3 regions of the Streptomyces sp. NBC_00234 genome follow, and region 2 is predicted to be linked to each of the others. Evidence: riboswitches for the same ligand, from Rfam matches in the RefSeq annotation. Region 2 holds a riboswitch; each other region holds the start of a gene.

Region 1 (3,265 bases), 5.0 Mb from region 2:
GGAATTATTTCTGCGTCGAAGTCGCGGCTCCCCCAAGTGGGGGCCGCGACTTTTTCGTTTCCGGCGAGACCCCAGCGGATTCGAATTCGGGCAGCACAAAGAAAGCCCTACTGAATTACCTTCTTTGTATACGGCGCAATTGTTAATGACGGACGCCCGCGGTGTTTACGGCATGTTGCGAAGTGCTCACCCGGGGCGGCGCGGGGCTGCGCTTCTGACCGTCCGGCCCGTCCGGACGGCGCAGCCGGTGGGCGGCGGCGGCCCGCTCGGCGTGCTGGACGGCCAGCGCCCTCGCCCGGTCCGCGTCACCGCGGGCGACCGCGTCCACGATCGCGCCGTGCTCGGCCCAGGACTCCGCGGGACGCGCGGGCTGCTCCACGGCGTACATCCAGGCGATCTTGTGCCGGAGCTGGGTGAGCAGCGCGATGAGACCGGGGCTGCCCGAAGCCTGCGCGAGCGTCTCGTGGAACCACCCGCCCAGCGAGCGCAGGTCCTCCCCCTCGCCCCGGCGTACCCGCTCCTGCCCCAGCCTGACCAGGCCGCGCAGCACCTTGAGGTGCGCCTCGGTGCGCCGCTGCGCCGCCCGCGCCGCACCCAGCGGCTCCAGCAGCATCCGGATCTCCAGGAGATCGGCGGCCTCCCGCTCGGTGGGCTCGGCCACGCAGGCGCCGGCATGCCGGCGCGTCACGACGAACCCCTCGGACTCCAGCGTGCGCAGGGCCTCGCGCACCGGGACGCGCGAGACCCCGTATCGACGCGCGAGCAACTCCTCGGTGAGGCGGCTGCCGCGATCGAAGACACCGGAGACGATGTCGTCACGGATTGCCGTGCATACCGAATGCGCGGGAATGCGCATGTCCGAACCTCCGCCTTAATCCCCGCGAAACGCGGCCGATCGACGCCTGTTCCGCGACTCTATTGCAATGAGCCCGAATTTCCGACGGCGGGGCGGAATCCAGGGATATCTTTTGGCCACGGAAGGCTTCGGCGGACAGGCTCCGGGCGATATGCCGAAGGCCCCGGCGGGGAGCCGGGGCCTTCGGGGAGCGCTGTGGTGCGACGCGTGGGTCAGACGTTCAGACCGTGCGAGCGCAGGTACGCGACGGGGTCCATGTCGGAGCCGTACTCCGGAGTGGTCCGGGCCTCGAAGTGCAGGTGCGGCCCGGTGGAGTTGCCGGTCGAGCCGGAGAGACCTATCTGCTGCCCGGACGTGACGCTCTGGCCGACGGAGACGCCGATCGAGGAGAGGTGGCCGTACTGGGTGTACGTGCCGTCCGCCATCCGGAGCACGATGTTGTTGCCGTACGCGCCGCCCCAGCCGGCCGTGACGACCGTGCCGGCGCCGACGGCGACGACGGAGGAGCCGGACGCGGCACGGAAGTCCACACCCGAGTGACTGCCCGAGGACCACAGGGAGCCGCTGGACTTGTAGCCGGTGGTGACGTACGAACCGGCGACGGGAAGGTGGAACGAGTTCAGCCGCTTGCGTTCGGCCGCACGGGCGGCGCGGGCCTCGGCCTCACGGATCTCCTTGGCGCGGGCCTCGGCCTTGCGCTTCGCCTCGGCCTTCGCCTTGGCCTTGGCCTCCGCCTTCGCCTTGGCTTCCGCCTTCGCCTTGGCCTTTGCCTTGGCGGCGGCCTCGGCCTGCTGCTCCTGGGCCTTCGCCTGGGCGGCTATCTGGTCGGCGAGGGTTCCGTCGATGGCGACGGCCTGGGTGAGGCCGGTGTCGCTGACGGTACGGGCCTCGTCCGCGGCGAGGGCCGGAGAGGCCATCCCGCCGATGACGCCGGTGGTGGCCAGAGCCGCGATGCCGGCGACCCGGACGCTCTTGCGCGTCAGGCGGCTCGGGGCACGGTGCTTCCCGGTGGCACGGGTGAACGCCATGGAGGGGCTGATCCTTTCCTTCCTTCTCGCCTACCGGGTTAGCTGACGGGTTCGGAGCAGGAAGGTCTCCTACGGGCCTCTGCGCCCGAAGAGCGCAGACGTCCGATTCACCCCAGGGACTTCGTGGGTCCCCGGCTCCCCAGGCTCGCGCCTGACGGGGACTCGGCGATGGCTGCCCGGCGCCGCGGACGCGGCATGCACGTGACGGACAGCGGAGCCGACGCTAAACGGGACAACTTTCAATCACCAAACGGACAGGCCGTTTTGTAGTACATCCCACAGGGCAGACAGGCAGCCTTCCCCTCAAAGCGGACAAAAAGGAGGGACTCCGGTGGGAAGTTGCCCACCGGAGTCCCTTATGTGCCCTTTTGTGCGTACGGCGGTGAACAGACCGTCCGTCAGCCGCTGACGACCGACACCTCGCCGATGTCCAGGGCGCGGACGGGGTCCGCGATCTGTGAGGCGTCACCTACGAGCACCGTGACCAGCCGGTCCACGGGGAACGCGTTGACCACCGCGGCCGTCGCCTCGACGGTGCCCGTCTCGGCCAGACGCGCGTACAGCTGGGCCTGGTAGTCGTCCGGAAGGTGCTGCTCGACCTGGTCGGCGAGGGTGCCCGCCACGGACGCCGCCGTCTCGAACTTCAGCGGGGCGACGCCCACGAGGTTCTGCACGGCCGTCTCGCGCTCGGCGTCGGTGAGCCCCTCGGCCGCCAGGGTCCGCAGGACCTTCCACAGGTCCTCCAGCGCCGGTCCCGTGGACTCCGTGTCCACCGAGCCGCTGATGGCGAGCATCGCCGCTCCGGTACGCCCGGACGAGGAGCCCGGAGCCGTGGAACGCAGCACCTGACCGAAGGCGCGTACCCCGTAGGTGTAGCCCTTCTCCTCGCGCAGCACGCGGTCCAGGCGCGAGGTGAGGGTGCCGCCCAGGCAGTACGTGCCGAGGACCTGCGCCGGCCAGACGCTGTCGTGCCGGTCGGCGCCGATGCGGCCGATCAGCAGCTGCGTCTGCACCGCGCCGGGACGGTCCACGATCACCACCCGGCCGCGGTCGTCGGCGGTGATGGGCGGGACCGGGCGGGGCTCCGCCGCGTTGCCCGACCAGTCGCCGACGGTGTCGGCGAGGAGCGCGTCCACGTCGACCCCCGTGAGGTCGCCGACGATGACCGCCGTCGCGGTGGACGGACGGAGGTGTGCGTCGTAGAAGGCGCGCACGGCCGCCGCGTCGATCCGCTCCACCGTCTCCTCGGTGCCCTGCCTCGGACGCGACATCCGTGCCGTGGCGGGGAAGAGCTCCTTGGAGAGCTGCTTGGCCGCCCGGCGGGCGGGGTTGGCCTGCTCGTGCGGGATCTCGTCGAGGCGGTTGGCCACGAGCCGCTCGA
Region 2 (3,265 bases):
ACCGTTCCCGTCCAGAGCTGATCCCGGAGAACGGCCGGTCAGTGGGCCGTGGCCGCGCGGCCGAAGCCACTGCGCAACAGCGCCGTCAGTGTCGCGGCAGCCGCGGTCGCCCGGTCACCGCGGTGCACCACCGAAATGGTCCGCCGGAAGGCGGCGGGGTCGAGCCGTCGTACGGCGAGCGGCGTCGGAGACATCGCGGCGACCATCTCCGGCACCACCGCCGCCCCGAGCCCCGCGCTGACCAGGGCGCACACCAGCCCGTAGCCGGGGGACTCGCACACCACGGCGGGCGTCGCCCCCGCCTCGGCCAGGGCGCTCTCCACGCCGCGCCGGGGCGGATGCGTCGGCGCGCTGCTGATCAGCGGCCGGCCCGCCAGCTCGGTCACCGGAAGCCGTCCCGTGCCCTCCGCGAGGACCTGGCCGACGGCTGTGATCACGACCAGTTCCTCCACCAGCAGCGGTTCGGCGGCGACCCCCGCGGGCAGCGGATCGGCGACGGCCGGCTCGTACGCGTGGGTCAGTGCGAGATCCACCTCGCCCGAGGCCACGGCGGCGACCCCGCTGGGCGGCTCGAAATCGGCCACGGTCAGTTCGACGTCCGGGTGGGCCCGCCGGAACGCGCTCAGCACCGGCGGCAGCAGATGGATGCCTGCCGTCGTGAACGTGGCGACCCGCAGCCGCCCGCCGGACAGCCCGGAGAGCCGTGCCAGCTCGTGACGGGCCTGGTCCATCTCGTCCAGGACCCGCCTGGCCCGCCCCGCCAGCAGCTCACCGGCCGCCGTGAGCCGCGCGCCGCGGTGATGGCGTACCAGCAGCTCGGCACCGGCCTCCCGCTCCAGCTTGGCCAGCTGCTGCGAGAGCGCGGGGGCGGTGTAGCCCAGGCGGGCCGCCGCGCGCGTGATCGAACCGGCCTCGGCGACCGCCACCAGCGCCGCCAGGCGCGTCGGGTCGTACATTAAGCGTTCCTTTTGGCAGACCCAGAAGATTGCAAGTACACGCTAAAGGGTCGGCCGGTCCATGGTGTACCCATGGACGCACAACTGCTGGCCTTCACCGGAGTCGCCGCGGGAATGGTGGCACTGCCGGGAGCCGACTTCACCGTGGTCGTACGCAACGCTCTGGCCTCGCGGCGGGCCGGGGTGGCCACCGCGCTGGGAGTCGCCGGGGGCCTGCTGGTGCACACCGCGCTCGCCGTGGCGGGCCTCGCCGCGGTGCTGGTGACGATGCCCGTGCTCTTCCGCACCGTCCAGCTGCTCGGCGGCGCGTACGTGCTCTACCTCGGGCTGAGCGCGCTGTACGCGATACGGCGGCGTCCGGCGACCGCCGGAACGGCTCAGGACGCGGCACCGGAACAGGCGCCCGAAGCGCTCGGGCGCTCGCTGCGGCAGGGATTCCTGACCAACGCCCTGAATCCCAAGGCGCCCGTCCTCTTCCTCAGTCTGCTGCCCCAGTTCGTACCGGACGGCCAGGCCCCACTGCCGCGAACGCTGCTGCTCGCGGCAGTCGTCGTCCTGCTGGCCCTCGTGTGGTTCCCGGCCGTGGCCCTGCTCGTGGACCGGCTCGGCCGGTGGCTGCGCCGGCCGCGTACCGCCCGGGCGATCGAGGGTGGCAGCGGCGCGGCACTCACCGCGCTGGGGCTCGTGCTGGTGGGTGGGCCCCTGCTGCACTGAGGCGGCAGGGGCTCCGGTCAGCGCACCCGTCCGTACCAGACGCTCTTGGACCAGATCCGTTCCAGGCGCACGACGGACCCGGACTTCGGGGAGTGCCAGATCCGCCCGTGGCCGGCGTAGATGCCCACGTGGTAGACGCTGCGGCCGTAGTGGAAGAAGACTAGGTCGCCGCGCTGCCGCTTCGAGGAGGAGATGTGGCGGGTCTTGTTGTACTGCTGCTGGGCCGTGCGGGGGAGCTTCTTGCCCACCCTTTTGAACGAGTACAGCGTGAGGCCCGAACAGTCGAACCTGCGGGGGCCCGCGGCTCCGTACTTGTAGGGCGAACCCTTCTTCGAGGCGGCGATCTTGAGCGCCTTCGTCGAATGAGTGGCCGCCTCGGCATCGTTCACGATGCCCGGGGCCATCATGGTGGTGCCGAGAGCGAGCGTGAGCACCGAGGCCGTACCGGCCCGGGCGAGAAGTGACGGGACATGAACCTGCGCAGACATGCGCAACCCTTCGTCAGCCGCCTGTGAAGGATGACCTGTCGGGTTCGGGCTGGCGAAGTTGCCCGGCCGCACGCAGCGGCTTCACCCCGAGGGACGGCCGGTCTCCCGGTCGACCCGTTGTGCTCGGGTCCTCCACTCCTGCCGATCCACTCCTGTCGACCAGTCATCCGGACAGCGGCAGGACTCGGCGTCCGCCCGGACCGCCCCGCCGCGGTGGCGGGGGCTTGTCGTCCCAGGGATCTTGACTCACGGACTGCCGGTTTTCCGAGCTGAAACGGTGTTATGTGAGGCTCGTCACCACTGATCCATTCGGGTGGACAGGGTGGATTTGCGTCGGGATCACGAGGCCCCGACCGGCCTCGTACCAGCGGCGGAGCGCCAGATTCCGCCCACAGTGCACACGCTTCGCGCAAGTTGAGCTGTCCCTCGTGAGGGGGACGGCCTACGCCGAACGAGCGAGGAAATTCGGTCCGGGCATCGGGCGTGTCGCCCGTGCGCCCGAAAAGCGCTCCGGAAAAGGGAGTCGGGGAAGCGGCTGATCAACTCGTGCCGACGGGGGGTACGGTGACCCGCTCCGCGCGCCGCTCCCCGTCGAGCACCCGCAACGCCCGCGCCAGGGTGCCCGCGTGGATCTGCGTCTCGCCCCGCTCGTGCATCGAGGTGAGGGCGTCGCGCAGCGCTCCGGCCCGGGAGGCCAGCGCCTGTGCTGCCCTCAGCGCGCTGTAGGTGTCGCTGCCGCGCGCCGGGTTGATCCGGCCCAGTTGGTCGAGCACTTCCAAGTAGCAGTCGATGAACTCCCCCTCGGCGCGGGTCAGTGCGGGGAGTGGCGGGAACTCCGGTGGCAGCATCGGCGGTTCACCTCGCGGTGTGCGGCGGCTGGGACGGACTGCGGTTCTCCATGACGTGGTCCACCACCCCGTACGCCTTGGCGGCTGCGGCGTCCAGGATGGTGTCCCGCTCGATGTCGGCGGTGACTTGCTCGGTGGACCGGCCGGTGTGCCGGACCAGCATTCCCGTGAGCATCTCGCGCACGCGCATCAACTCGCGTGCCTCGATCTCGAGATCGGATGGCTGGCCCTGCACGGCCTCGGGCAGGGCGGGTTGCTG
Region 3 (3,265 bases), 770 kb from region 2:
CGAGCGGGAGCGGCTCAGGTCCGCAGTGGGTGGCCGAGGTCGCCGAGGAGGACGGAACCGCGCACACCGTCCGGATCGACGCGGTCACCGGCAAGGTGATCGAGACGGCCGCGGACACCGATCAGGACGCGGCCGACAAGAGCGAATTGGCCGACTGGATCGCCAAGGCGAAGCAGACGCCCGAGCAGGCGGCCAAGGTGGCCACGGACAAGCAGAAGGGCACGGTCACCTCGATCGGCCTCGACACCGGCGACAACGACACCCTCGTCTGGGCGGTCGACGTGGTCGACGCGGACTGGAACAAGACCGAGTTCGAAGTGAACGCGGCCGACGGCAAGATCCTCCAGGAGGAGAAGGACAGCGACTGACGCCGGGCGGCGCAGTCCTTCCCAGGCGGTGGCGGGCCGGACACCCCGGTTCGTCGCCCGCCCGGGGAACGGTGGAGCCGGTGGGCCCCGGCGTCCGTGTCAGGCGAGCCGTGCCTCCGCGTCCAGCGAGCGTGCGTAGGCGATCCCCGGCCGGCCGCCGAGTACGGTTTCGCCGGTGCGGACGAACCCCGTGCGGGCCAGTACGGCCTGGGAACCGGGGTTGTCGTGCGTGGTCGCGGCCCGCAGTGCGGTGAGACCGTACGCCGTGGCGGCCAGCACGCATATCCGGCGGACGGCGCTCGTGGCCAGCCCCTGGCCGGCGGCCTTCTCGGCGATCCGGTACCCGAGGTCGGCGGCGCCGTCCGCCACGTCGACCAGGTTCACCCGGCCCAGCACCTCGCCACCGTCGCCGACCAGCACGTGGAAGTAGATCAGTCCCTCGGCCTGTTCGGCCAGGAGGCTGCTGTGCCGTGCGTCGAACCGTGCGAAGTACTCGTCGCCGCGGTCCGGGACCGAAGCGGCGAAGTAGGCGCGGTTCTCCTGCTCGAAGGCGAGCAGAGCCGCAGCGTGGTCCTGGCGAAGAAGCTGGAGTTCGGGCATGGCGCGAGTCTTCCACGGCGGCCCCGGACGCGGAACTGCCGGGCGGTGAGGGCCTGTCGGACCCTCGCCACCCGGCAGTCGTGAACCGCGGCCGGTGCCGGTGGATCAGTAGGCGCCGAAGACGTTGTCGATGGAGCCGTACTTGTCGGCGGCGTAGTTGCACGCGGCGGTGATGTTCGCGACCGGGTCGAAGCTGTCCGTGGACGTACCGGGCACGTGGTACGCCTGGAAGGTCGGGTCGATGACCTGGAGCAGGCCCTTCGACGGGGTGCCCGCGGCGGCGTTGGAGTCCCAGTTGTTGACGATCTGAGGGTTGCCCGAGGACTCGCGCATGATGTTGCGGTGGATGCCCTCGTAGGTGCCGGGGATGCCGTGCTCTGCCATGACGGCGAGCGACTCCTTGATCCAGCCGTCGAGGTCGTTCGTGTACGTCGTGGCCTTCGCGGCGGCGGGGGCGGCGGTCTTCGCGGCCAGCGTGGTCGAACGCTCGGAGCGGTCGGCGCGGTCGCTGCTCGCGGCGGCACGGTCGGAGGACGAACCGGAGGCCCTGGCCGTGGCCTTGGCGCCCACGGTCAGCTCCAGGCCCGGGTGAATCAGACCCGGATTGCCGCCGATGGCCTTTCGGTTGTCCTTGTAGAGCTTCTTCCAGCCGCCACTCAGGGAATGCGCATCGGCGATCTTGTGCAGGGAATCACCCTTGACGACGGAATAGCTGGTGATCCCGGCCTTCTGGGCGGTAATTGCCTTGGCGGGAGCGGCTGCCGGAGCCACTGCCTTTTCGGCGGAGACCGACTGCGCGGGCGCCGCGGACGCGGTGGTCGCACCGATCACCGGCAGGGCGAGGACGGCTCCACCTGCGGTCACGGCGACGAGTCCGCGGGTCAGGGGGCTGGACTTGGCACGACGGTGCTTACCCATCGAGGGCATGGCGAATTCCTCTCCGTCGCCTGCGAGGTGAGCTGTCGGGTTCAGGCTGGAGATGCCTGGCCGCATGTGCATGCGACTTAACCCCAAGCCGTTCCGCATAACGGATCGGCAACTTACCTGGGTCCCCCGCTCCTGCCGGGCGTGAGTAGGTCCGGTTTTCCGGACGGCGGCAGGATTCGGCGTTCCATCCGGATTGACGGTGACCGTAGGCGAGAAATGCCGAAGGGGACAAGTCCCGAATTCCTGATCACAATTCATTTACAAGATCGATGAGCGGGATCGCCGATGAATTCACCCGAACCGCGAAGCCAACTCTCTTCCCGCAGAAGGGATGCGGGTGGGGCGCCGACGCTTCGGAAATCCCGGACGTGACGCTGGCCACTGCGTCCGAAAAGGGTGATTTGCTCCGTGGGGAGTCTTCGCGATTCGGGCGAAAAGTGCTCTACGGGCCATCAGGGTTGAATGCTTTGAAAAGTCCGTATTGGTGTATTTTTTCGTGCTGTGTGTGGCTCAGTGGTGCGGGGTCGGCCGGAACGTTCCCCCGTACATCGGCAGGTGGATCCGCTCGCCGTAGCGGGCGAGCTGTGCCCACGGGCGGTTGAGTCCCGCGGAGCCGTACGCGCGGACCCGGGCGACGGTGTCGAGGTCGAGGACGTCGACCAGGACCTCCTCGCCCGTCCCCGCTTGCTGGCGCACGGTCCCCTCGGGGTCGACGATGGCGCTGGCGCCGACACCGGCAGGGTCGGCCGCGTTGAGATTGACGACGTAGAGCTGATTGGTCCAGGCGTTGGCACGTGCGCAGACCAGTTCCATGTCCCGGTCGCGCGTGGTGGTGAGCGTGGGCTGGAGGATGACCTCGGTGCCGAGCCAGGCGAGCTGCCTGGCGGTCTCCGGGAACGAGCCGTCGTAACAGACGGCGAGGCCGGCACGTCCGATCCCGGGCAGGTCGAAGACGACGAACTCACTGCCGGGGCTGGCCTGTTCGTACGGCTGCCACGGGAAGATCTTGCGGTACCGGGCCACGATCTCGCCTGCCGGGGAGACCGCGAGGGCGGTGTTGTACGTGTTCCCGTCGTCGGCCCGCTCGTAGAGGCTGCCGGGTATCAGCCACAGACCGGTCTCCCGGGCCAGGGCGCAGACGCGGTCGGTGAGCGGGCCCGGGATCGCCACGGCGGCCTCCCGCATCCAGTCGGCGCGGGCCTGGAGCAGCGGCGCCTCGGCGGCGAGCATCAGCTCGGGCACGACAACGAGCTGCACATGGGGAAAGGTGTCGCGCACCGCGCGTACCCGGTCGGCAAAGCGCTCCCAGGTGGCGCGCAGATCGTGCGGTACGGGGGTGGTCTGGACGGCGGCGATGGCGAGTGTGCGCA

What was found. Region 2 has a riboswitch for cyclic di-AMP ahead of OG230_RS04615 (C40 family peptidase). Riboswitches for the same ligand answer to the same signal wherever they lie in the genome.
Region 1: it holds a riboswitch for cyclic di-AMP, as region 2 does, so the genes downstream of both, OG230_RS26805 (M23 family metallopeptidase) here and OG230_RS04615 (C40 family peptidase) in region 2, are expected to answer to the same signal.
Region 3: it holds a riboswitch for cyclic di-AMP, as region 2 does, so the genes downstream of both, OG230_RS01560 (transglycosylase SLT domain-containing protein) here and OG230_RS04615 (C40 family peptidase) in region 2, are expected to answer to the same signal.

What each region holds. Positions count from the first base shown of each region.
Region 1 is NZ_CP108101.1:6,087,317-6,090,581, reverse strand. Features, by position in the region: gene OG230_RS26810 (GntR family transcriptional regulator) at 143-856, opposite strand; gene OG230_RS26805 (M23 family metallopeptidase) at 1,069-1,884, opposite strand; cyclic di-AMP (ydaO/yuaA leader) riboswitch at 1,898-2,062, opposite strand; gene OG230_RS26800 (M16 family metallopeptidase) at 2,283-3,265, opposite strand, start outside.
Region 2 is NZ_CP108101.1:1,109,691-1,112,955, reverse strand. Features, by position in the region: gene OG230_RS04630 (ATP-binding protein) at 1-21, shown strand, start outside; gene OG230_RS04625 (LysR family transcriptional regulator) at 39-956, opposite strand; gene OG230_RS04620 (LysE family translocator) at 1,029-1,670, shown strand; gene OG230_RS04615 (C40 family peptidase) at 1,688-2,158, opposite strand; cyclic di-AMP (ydaO/yuaA leader) riboswitch at 2,162-2,326, opposite strand; gene OG230_RS04610 (hypothetical protein) at 2,698-3,006, opposite strand; gene OG230_RS04605 (ATP-dependent Clp protease proteolytic subunit) at 3,014-3,265, opposite strand, start outside.
Region 3 is NZ_CP108101.1:336,925-340,189, reverse strand. Features, by position in the region: gene OG230_RS01570 (PepSY domain-containing protein) at 1-368, shown strand, start outside; gene OG230_RS01565 (GNAT family N-acetyltransferase) at 468-968, opposite strand; gene OG230_RS01560 (transglycosylase SLT domain-containing protein) at 1,074-1,895, opposite strand; cyclic di-AMP (ydaO/yuaA leader) riboswitch at 1,898-2,053, opposite strand; gene OG230_RS01555 (carbon-nitrogen hydrolase family protein) at 2,406-3,265, opposite strand, start outside.